3 regions of the Alkaliphilus sp. B6464 genome follow, and region 3 is predicted to be linked to each of the others. Evidence: riboswitches for the same ligand, from Rfam matches in the RefSeq annotation. Region 3 holds a riboswitch; each other region holds the start of a gene.
The links. Region 3 has a riboswitch for cyclic di-GMP ahead of HYG84_RS07060 (tetratricopeptide repeat protein). Riboswitches for the same ligand answer to the same signal wherever they lie in the genome.
Positions count from the first base shown of each region.

Region 1 (3,289 bases), 1.7 Mb from region 3:
CGGTTCCTTCTAATAAATTTTGAAGGCTGTTATTATTTTCTCTAGATTTATCTAATATCTCATTATTTGAGTGTAACACCTGTTGACTAGTATACGCTATCTCTTGCATAGAACTACTTTCTTCTTCAGCAATAGATGATACCATATCACTTGCATCTAATAAAGTATTGGCAAAATGTGCGGTTTTCTCAAGAATATGTAGTGTTTTTTTATTATTATTTCTAAGATCTTCTTCATTCTTTTCAATTTCACTTAGTAGTTTTGAAGCAAAAAAAGTAAATAGGAAAATTCCAAATGAAGTAAGAGTAATCACAATTATTCTCATAATCATCTCTTGTAGAAAAACTTCTTGTCCCGGTAAAGCAATTGGATACAATTTAAATATTATAACCTGACATAGCATTCCAGTAACAATAAAGGCAATATTTAGTTTAATATCTAAAAATAGAGCACCTAATATAATAAAATAAAATACACTCATCCAAAGCTCCTTAGACGGAACCATAAATATCAAGTAAAGATAATTCACAAAAGTTAATATAAATATCAATACCTTTAACTGCTTAAAGATTTTTTCGTTAAAATTTTCATTAACGACTGTTCTTTTATGCAGAATAAAAAAAAGAATAGTTTCTATGGTAATTAATATACCAAATATACCAAGAGACCCCCATTGAATTGAATCATATAGTCCAAGATATTTCATCAAAGAAAAAGCTAGCATAGCCATGAATCCACTAATCGAATAAATAATTAATACAACCTTCAGTGTTTTTTTCTGATAATCGACAATTGTATTTGCATTATTTAACATAATATCTCCTTTCTGAGTGCCGCTTTGCTCTACTACCATTTATAGAGCAAAGCTTCCATAGTATATCCTGCTGCAACAGAGCAAAATATAATAATCTCATCTTTTTTAAAGGCTTCTTTTTTCAGTCTATCATTTAATGCTATAATAGGACTAGCACTGCCATTATAACCATATTTATCCGCAACAAAAGTAGCTTGTCCCATTTCTGCTCCCAATTTTTCTAAGGTAATTCTTATATCTTCCTTTGAAAATTGTGACATAAAATAATGAGAAACATCTCTTGGTTGGTAATTATATTCTTCTAGTAATTTGATTATTAGTTCTGACCATTTATCGGCAAGAAAGCTAAAATCAAAAGGCGTCCATTCCATTTTCCTATGATAGGAAGTCAAGTTATCCTTCGAAATATTTAATAAACCACAAGCTGGAAATCTTATGGTGTTATTATAGTCATCATCAGTATACATTCTAGAACCTAGTATACCTCTTATTTCTTCCTCTTCCCTCACTTCTAATATAACTGCAGCAGCACCATCTCCTACGATAGAGTATGTCACCATGTCATCTTCCCGTCCAAAAGGGCTAACTAATACAGAACCAACAACTAGAACTCTCTTATATTTTTCATCTGTTTTTAAATATCGACTTGCTACATCCATTGCATTAACCATGCCTACACAATTATTATTCATATCAAACACACTAGATGCATTTTTAGCCTTTAACTTATTTCTGATAATCAATGCACATGTAGGCATTAAATATTCAGGGGTATCTGTTGCTGATATGATCATGTCAATATCCTCAGGATTAAGCCCTGCATCTGTTAAAGCTTTTTCAGCAGCCTTAACCCCCATATCGATACTATTTTCATTTCCTAATGTCTGTTTTCTGGTTTTTCTACCTAACTTGTTAAGCAAGTTTTCTACATGATCTTCATTACCATATTCTTTAAAATGGTTAATAATAAATTCATTACTTACCTCTTTTGTTGGATGATATGTCCCTACTCCAACCATATGTACATTTTTGCGCATGTCCTTGCCCCCTATTGAATTATTTTATAACTAAACTTAGTAAATATAAAAAAATAGACATACCTAAGCTAGGCTATCTATTTGTAATAGCTTTTAACTTAGCAACCTGGCAATCATAGAAAAAATTTTCCTTAGACCCATGGCTTTGCGTCCTTACCTTTCAGTAAGTTTGCCATTTATAAGTATTTTGTATATATATGTATATATATATCTTATTATAATTATAATATCATACTTTACATTATGTTACTATATTATCATACTACTATATTGTAAAAAATTATCGTAAATTGGCTGAAATAGTAAAATAAAAAAATATCACCTTACACATTTTCATTTAATACGACTAAAAAAATCTTTTAATTTAATGACTTATGAGGTTGGCTACATAATGATCATAAAGCCATTCTGTCTCTCTTAAAGTCCCTTCTTCAGTAAATCTTAATCTTTCAGGAATAGCTCTACTCTTGTAGTTATTTTCAGCACATCTAATCTCTATTCTATTAATAAATACCCTACCAATATATTTATTTATATATTTTTACAAATTGATAGTCATTCCTATCTCTTCCATAAATATAGTTTGAATAAAACTATCCTTATTACGTTCATAACTTTTTTTTGCAACTCTTATCCAGTTAAACTTATCCAATTCCTTATAAGGTAGATGTACTACTAATATTTTTTGTGTATCAGTATAATTCTTAATGATTTCCCTAGCTCTAGGAATACTTACATAAGGGAAATTTACGATTAACGCATCTATTTTATGTTGTTTAAGATTAAGTGATTCAAAATTTTCTTTAACTGGAGCAGCATCGCCTAGATGTAATATTTTTACACCATATTCTATAATAAAAGCTAGATTATTTACATCTACACAATCTTCCCCCTCATGAATCATTGATATTGCTTGAATTTCTACCCCATTTATATTAATTCTCTCACTACAGTGAAATAAAGGGTCTAACTCAACTAAATTAATAGACCTATTATTAGACATGCAGTATCTTATTCTAGAAATAGCTTTGCTTGTCGATATAACAGCTGTATTAGGACTTTTTTCTAAAAAACTACATATTAAGTTAGCATCAAAATGATCACTATGTTGATGAGTTATTAGCATAATATCTATATTATCAAAAGGAGGAATACCATTTATTATTTTTTCTCTAATTTCTACAGGTGTGCTCTTATAGATTCGTATTTTAGAACTACACAAACCATCTATTAATATCTTTTTATTATTAATATTGATTAAAACACCTGCATTAGATACATAAGTTATACTTTTTGAATTATCCACAATCAGCGCTCCTCAACTTCATAATTATAAATCTATCTCATTCAATATATCTCTTAATTTCTTTAATTCTTCTCTACTAAGTGTAACTCCCTTACCCATTTTTATATGTTCTGGGTCCCATTCTCTAATATC
Region 1 is NZ_CP058557.1:3,121,601-3,124,889, forward strand. It holds gene HYG84_RS15855 (methyl-accepting chemotaxis protein) at 1-853, opposite strand, end outside; gene HYG84_RS15860 (ketoacyl-ACP synthase III) at 847-1,851, opposite strand; cyclic di-GMP riboswitch class I at 1,949-2,035, opposite strand; gene HYG84_RS15865 (MBL fold metallo-hydrolase) at 2,393-3,157, opposite strand; gene HYG84_RS15870 (YdbC family protein) at 3,182-3,289, opposite strand, start outside.
Region 1: linked by a shared signal. The riboswitch ahead of HYG84_RS15860 (ketoacyl-ACP synthase III) and the one ahead of HYG84_RS07060 (tetratricopeptide repeat protein) in region 3 are both predicted to bind cyclic di-GMP.

Region 2 (3,289 bases), 280 kb from region 3:
ACCAAAGGGATATAGATTAGACTCTAAGACTCACACTATAGTTATTAGTGGAAGTGATGAAGAAGACAAGGAACTTCATATTGATCTATCTATATCAAATATAAAAACACCACCACAGCCAGTTTTAGGTGGGTTAAGTATTAAAAAGATAGATAGTAAGGATAGCACAGTAGCATTATCAGGAGCAGAGTTTGAGGTTAAAGACTCTAAAGGAGAAGTAGTAGCTGTACTAACAACCGATAAAAACGGAGTAGATACGGTTACAGGCTTACCATTAGGGAAATATACACTGGTTGAAACAAAAGCTCCAAGAGGATATGATTTAGATAAAACTATTCATGAATTAACAATAAGTAGTTCTATTACTGTTAATTTGGTTTTGAAAAATATTAAAGTACCAACTACACCTGGCGGAGAAGATCCAGATGAGCCAGACAAACCAGATAAACCAAATAAGCCAAATAAACCAAATGAGCCAGATAAACCAACAGAACCAGTAGAACCACAGGAGTATGTTGAGCCAGAAGAACCAGAGACTCCTGTAGTTGAAGAAACTATACCAGAGGAAGTTCCTGTAGATGACGGGGTTGAGGTACCAGATGATGGTATACCACTTGGAACTATAACAGATTTTGAAACTGAGAAATTACCCCAAACAGGTGAAGGAAGTCCTCTTATGACGTATTCAGTTGGGCTGTTACTAATTATTTTAGGTTGGGTAACAATAAGAAAGAAAGCTGCCCAATAAAAGGCATAAGTAACAGGGTTTAACAATAAATATACTTAAAGTATTTAGACAATAAGTTCTCCAACTAAAGAAGATGGGGGACTTATTGTTCCATTTTTAGACGACATGATATTAATAGTGTATAAATTTATTGGAGGACATAATGAAAAATAGATTATCTATAAAAAATGTACTAGCAATAACATTAATTGTTATTGGTAGTGGCATTATTTTGTACCCAAATTTGCGTAATTTTTATTATGATATAAAACAACAAGAGATTAAGAATAATTATATTGAAAGTATGAGTGCAATTCATGCTATAGATGATGATACGAACCAAGATATGGATAACATTAAAGATAATATAATTGAAGAAGATGAAAGCCTTGAAGATCAGATGGTACACCAATCGGAGAATAAAAAGATGTTAGAATTAGATAAACAATGGCCTGTTGAGGCTACCTTAATAATTGAAAAAATTGATCTATTAATGCCAATATTAAAAGGTGCAACAAAGGAGCATTTAAATGTTTCTATATCCAGTATTAATAACACCGGAAAGCCTTGGGAAGGAAATAATTATGCAATAGCAGGACATAGAAGTAGAAAATATGGGCGTCATTTTAATAGATTAAATGAATTGGAAATCGACGATGAAATTTCAGTGATGGATACAAAAAATAATGAGTTTATTTATAGGGTTTTTAGCAAAGAAATAGTAGACGAGAATGAAATTTCAGTATTGGAAAACTGTAATAAAAGTGAACTAACATTGATTACTTGTGATCCCATTAATGTAAAAAATCCACCAACACGATTAGTAGTGAAAGCCATCCAGATTAATTAAATTTTATTTTGAGAAAAGCAAGTATATTTAGCTGTATTAAAAAATTATATGTTAAGTTTATATAAGTTAGGGTATTTATATGACAACAAGCTAGATAAAAATAATAAGATTAATAATAAGAATGTATTTGAGATTATTAATAGGATAATAAAAAAAATATTATTAAATGAATTATTAAAAACAAATATTTAAAGCTTTTAAACTATATAAAACTAGGACAAATTGTAGTATAGTAAAAGATAATTAAATATATTTATCAGGTGCTTTCCACCGATAAAGGCAAATCTAGTGAAAGCTAGAGACGCAAAGCTAAAGGGCCTTCCTTAGAAATAAGATGGTAGCCAGTTACCGAAAGGGGAGTTTTTATGTTAAAGCTACGTAAAGTAATTTCTTTATTAGTTATTATTTTATCAGTATACTCCACAGTAGTTTTTGCACAGGCTTCTACTCCAAGTATTGATAAAACCAAATTAGATGCTGGATTAGTAAGTATTAATTATAATCCTCAAAAACAAGTGACTACAAAAGTAATTATTAGTAAAGGGGATGTGAAGTATACTTATAACCTAAAATCAAATAATAGTTTTCCATTACAGTTTGGAGATGGAGAGTATACAATTTCTATTTTAGAAAATGTGGAAGGTAATAAATACAAGCTAGTAGAAAAAGAGGATGTTATTTTGAAATCAACAAATAAAAACGAAGTGTTTTTACAATCCATCCAAATGATTGACTGGAATAATGATATGATCCCTATTAAAAAGGCTAGAGAATTAACTAAGGATGCTAAAAATGATAAAGATAAAGTTACTGCAATATATAATTATATTATAAACAATATTAGTTATGATAATAATAAAATAAACAACATTAGCACAGAATATATACCTTCTATAGAGGAAACATTAAAAGTATCCAAAGGAATATGCTACGATTATTCAGCCTTATTTGCGGCAATGCTTCGAAGTGTAGATGTTCCTACAAAACTAATGATGGGACGTAAAAGTGATATTGATACATATCATGCTTGGAATCAAGTATACTTAAACGATACTAATGAATGGATTACTATAGATACTACTTATGATGCCGCTAAAAAAACAAAGTCACCTAATTTAATGATTAAAAACGAAAAAGAATATTCTATAGAAAAACAATATTAAATACTATTATTATGTATAAAAATTAATTGTATATAGAACTAAAGCAGTTGGCTTTTATTCAAAGCTAACTGCTTTTTAATATAAATAAGTAGTTTTAAGGCTTTAGAAAGCTAAACAATTAGTATATTTTAATAAACTAGAATGGTTAAGGACTTATTATTGAACTATGTTATAATAAACCTATCCTTCCAAGAAAGAAGGGAGGTGGATCACAATTGTCACAACCAACAAAAGAAAAAGAGTACATAGTAAAGCTTATAACAGCAATAGCAGCCTTAATTACAGCAATAGCAACGTTAATATCCGCAATAAAGTAGAAAAAGCAGGTGTTCGCGCACCTGCTTTTTCTTTTTCGTCACAATTGTCACAACACAATTATTTGATTTATTGATTATATATAATATACCACATTTGCGAAGATTTATGCAATATTATAATAAAATGTTTCTATATATAAATGAGTCATAGCATAAACTTTGTATTTAATTCCGAATCACATATAAAATTTAAATCTACAATTAATTGATGTTTTTATCGTGTAATAATAAT
Region 2 is NZ_CP058557.1:1,184,301-1,187,589, forward strand. It holds gene HYG84_RS05690 (collagen binding domain-containing protein) at 1-748, shown strand, start outside; gene HYG84_RS05695 (class D sortase) at 891-1,577, shown strand; gene HYG84_RS05700 (hypothetical protein) at 1,626-1,769, shown strand; cyclic di-GMP riboswitch class I at 1,846-1,930, shown strand; gene HYG84_RS05705 (transglutaminase-like domain-containing protein) at 1,943-2,740, shown strand; gene HYG84_RS05710 (hypothetical protein) at 3,272-3,289, opposite strand, start outside.
Region 2: linked by a shared signal. The riboswitch ahead of HYG84_RS05705 (transglutaminase-like domain-containing protein) and the one ahead of HYG84_RS07060 (tetratricopeptide repeat protein) in region 3 are both predicted to bind cyclic di-GMP.

Region 3 (3,289 bases):
CAATCGTCTGAGCAATATTTTCACCTACTACTTGATCCAGTTTAAATAAATCTCTTATTAGTTCAACAGACATATGTTTGCCTCCTCCCGAAATCTTTTAAAATCCTTACTATACTATATTTTGTTGTGTACAAAATATGTTAAAAAGTTTATTACTATTTTAGTTAGTCCAATAAAATTTCTCTTTTACATATATATGTTGTTAAATAAAAAAAAGAAGTGAAAATGCCGGATTTTCACTTCTTTTTTGCTATTCTATTTAAAGGAATTAACCTTAATCTCAATAATATTATAGATTTAAACGGATACTTAATAACTAAGCCAATAGCTTTATAACAATATTTGGAATTAACATAGCTACAAACAGACCATAAATAACATCAAACCATAATACAGATGCAATAGTGCATAGATAAATAAGTCCAACAATAGGTGTAGCTAATATTCTAATCCACATTGGTGTTTCTTCTTTTTTAATTCCACTCCAAATATTTTTAGCATCTTGAATACTGGGAAAAGAGTGCATTGCTATAGAAATACCTAGCCATATAAAAAAATAATCTATTGTATGACCATCACCAAACCTAATTACTGGTATAGCTCCTGGAAGAGCTATCAAAGCACCTAGTGTAGTATTAATTAAAAATGGTCCTATTCCTATTAATAACTGTTTAATAGGCTCTGTAGGAACCTCATGTGTTACATATCCGGCTGGATTTTTTAGGCTAAAATAACAAACATCTAATACTGCAACCCTTGTAATTCTACAAAACAACTGATGTGCAAGTTCGTGAACAATTACACCTGGAAAGGTTGCTATAGAAACCAAAAAACCTGGTATTATATACATTAATTCTACCTCCTCTCATATTTATAAGTATAAATACAATTCAACATTTTTCCTATATTATCTACTATCTTAGTTTGATAAGCCCCGAAATAACATCTTCTAACCATTCTATTTCCCTATCACTGTACTCATTTTGCTGATTCCTAAGTAAATCCATTGTTTTATTTCTTTCTTCTTCCATACCATTATAATGATATACTAAAGCAAGATTTGATATAAAATATGGTTCCTGCGGACTAATCTCATGAGCCTTTTTTGCAAAGTCCAATGCTGCTTTATCTTCATATCTTTTAAGTTCAATTCTACTTAATCCAACATAAGCACGTGGATCTTCAATATTATGTTCTAAAACTTTGTTGCAATATTCAATGCCTCGATCGAACTCGCCTCTTTCCCTATAAAGCGCAGAAAGAAATAAATAGCCATCATAAAATGTGGGATCAATACTAAGTATTTTATTCATGTACTCTTCTGATTCATCATATCTTTCTTGATCATAATAAATATTAGCTAAATAATAAATGGCAAAAACATCATCTGGATTTTTATTGACCCAATTTTCTAATTCATTAAAAAACTCTTGGGTTCCTAAATCATATTGATCTAATACGTTTACTAACTCCTCACTTGGATAAAAATTTCTAGATATTTTATCCATAATTTCATTAACTTCCTCAACTAAATCCTGTTCGTCAAGATCCCTACCAGCAATTATATCAATAGTATTAATGACTTCTTCAATTTTATTATTATGATAGTAGGTAACCGCCAATTTAGCTAATATTAATGTGGAATCTGGATACTGTTCTAATGCCTTTTCATACTCCTCCATAGCTGTTTTGTATTTATGGGCTGTTTCTGCCTTTTTCCCTCTTTCATAGGCAATACCACTGATTAATGTTTGAGGAAATCTCATTATACCAGCAATAAATGTAGATATTAATATTATAATAAATCCCTTAACCCACAGAGGTATGGGTCTCCTAACAAATTCTTCTCTACACTCTCTACATAGTGCTAGATTATATCCTTCCTCAACATTGGGACTATTACAGTTTTTACATACTCCATCATCGACATAATCCTGCTCCATTACTTCTTCCGACACATTTTTAGCCTCCTTCCATAGATAATATAACTTTAAAATAAAAAAAGCTTTGTACAAAAGCGCACAAAGCTAAGGATAATCCTTATATAATTGTATTATCCTTTTCGGCAACCTGGCTACCATAGTAAAATATACTTTAGGCCCAAGGCTTTGCGTCATTATCTTTCGATAATTTTGCCCTTTTCATATACTCATTATATTTTTCTGTTTAACAGGTATATAATTATACATTTCTCTACAAAATCCTTTATTATTATATCGACAAAAAGTGCCACTATTCGACAATGGCACTTTCAATCAATTTTAATTTTTCCTTTCTTCTCATCTGCTTTATTTCATACTCCCTCTTCTGGGCAGATATTTTATCATCATACTCTTCAAAATATACAAGTTTTACAGGAAGCCTAGCCCTCGTATATTTTCCACCATTCCCACCTCCATGGGTTTTAACTCTCTTCTCTAAATTATTAGTCCATCCAGTATATAGACTTTTATCAGCACATTCTAATATGTATACGTAGTTCATCTTAATCACCATATATATTTTATTTTTTTTTATAGTAGCCTACTTTAATAAATTTAAAATAGTATCATAAACCATCTTCGGAAGCACATTAAAGGAATAATCTCTTTCTACTCTCTCTGTAAACTTATGAGCATCTTTGCCAAAAGGCCCTATATTTACTACAGGAAGGTTAAGTTCTTGCATTTCTTTAAGTGGAAGATTATACTTTACGCCAAAACCTGGCATATTTTCTTTTAAAACTCCGATGATAGAATTTTCTTTTGGTGCAGCGGCATAGCTTAAATCTGATATATAAGGATAGAATTTTTTTCTAACTATATTAAATTTGTTGTCAGCCGCTTCAATAGCATCATCAACAGCTCTTAGAAGGATTTTCTCTTTAACTTCATTACCTTCTACATAAATGTGAGGGTAATATGGTGGTGAGAAGTAAGCTATAACTACAGGTTCTTTGTCAGACCACATTTTATGTACTTGCTCTACAAGTTTTAACGCAAAAACCCTTTCATCAATTTTATCGTTATCAAGTAGCTCTCTACTTAATTTCTCAAGCATTAAATTAAGTTCCTCACCTTTTTCAGCCCTAACTTTTTCAACTAGCTCTTCATAAGTAATAACTCTTGCTTTCCAAGGTAACTCCGCATAAGGATAACTACTCATTTTACAATAACTCTTATATTGATTATTTAACTCATCTATGGTATTTTGAAAAGCTTTAAAAGCTCCTACTAGCATTCTGTTCATTACTTCATCAGGAGTAGATATATGGGTAGCATAGTTAAAGTAAAGATATGAAGTCTTTGCA
Region 3 is NZ_CP058557.1:1,466,175-1,469,463, reverse strand. It holds gene HYG84_RS07070 (DUF3794 and LysM peptidoglycan-binding domain-containing protein) at 1-73, opposite strand, end outside; gene HYG84_RS07065 (metalloprotease family protein) at 317-850, opposite strand; gene HYG84_RS07060 (tetratricopeptide repeat protein) at 915-1,958, opposite strand; cyclic di-GMP riboswitch class I at 2,062-2,147, opposite strand; gene HYG84_RS07055 (GIY-YIG nuclease family protein) at 2,233-2,484, opposite strand; gene HYG84_RS07050 (M20/M25/M40 family metallo-hydrolase) at 2,524-3,289, opposite strand, start outside.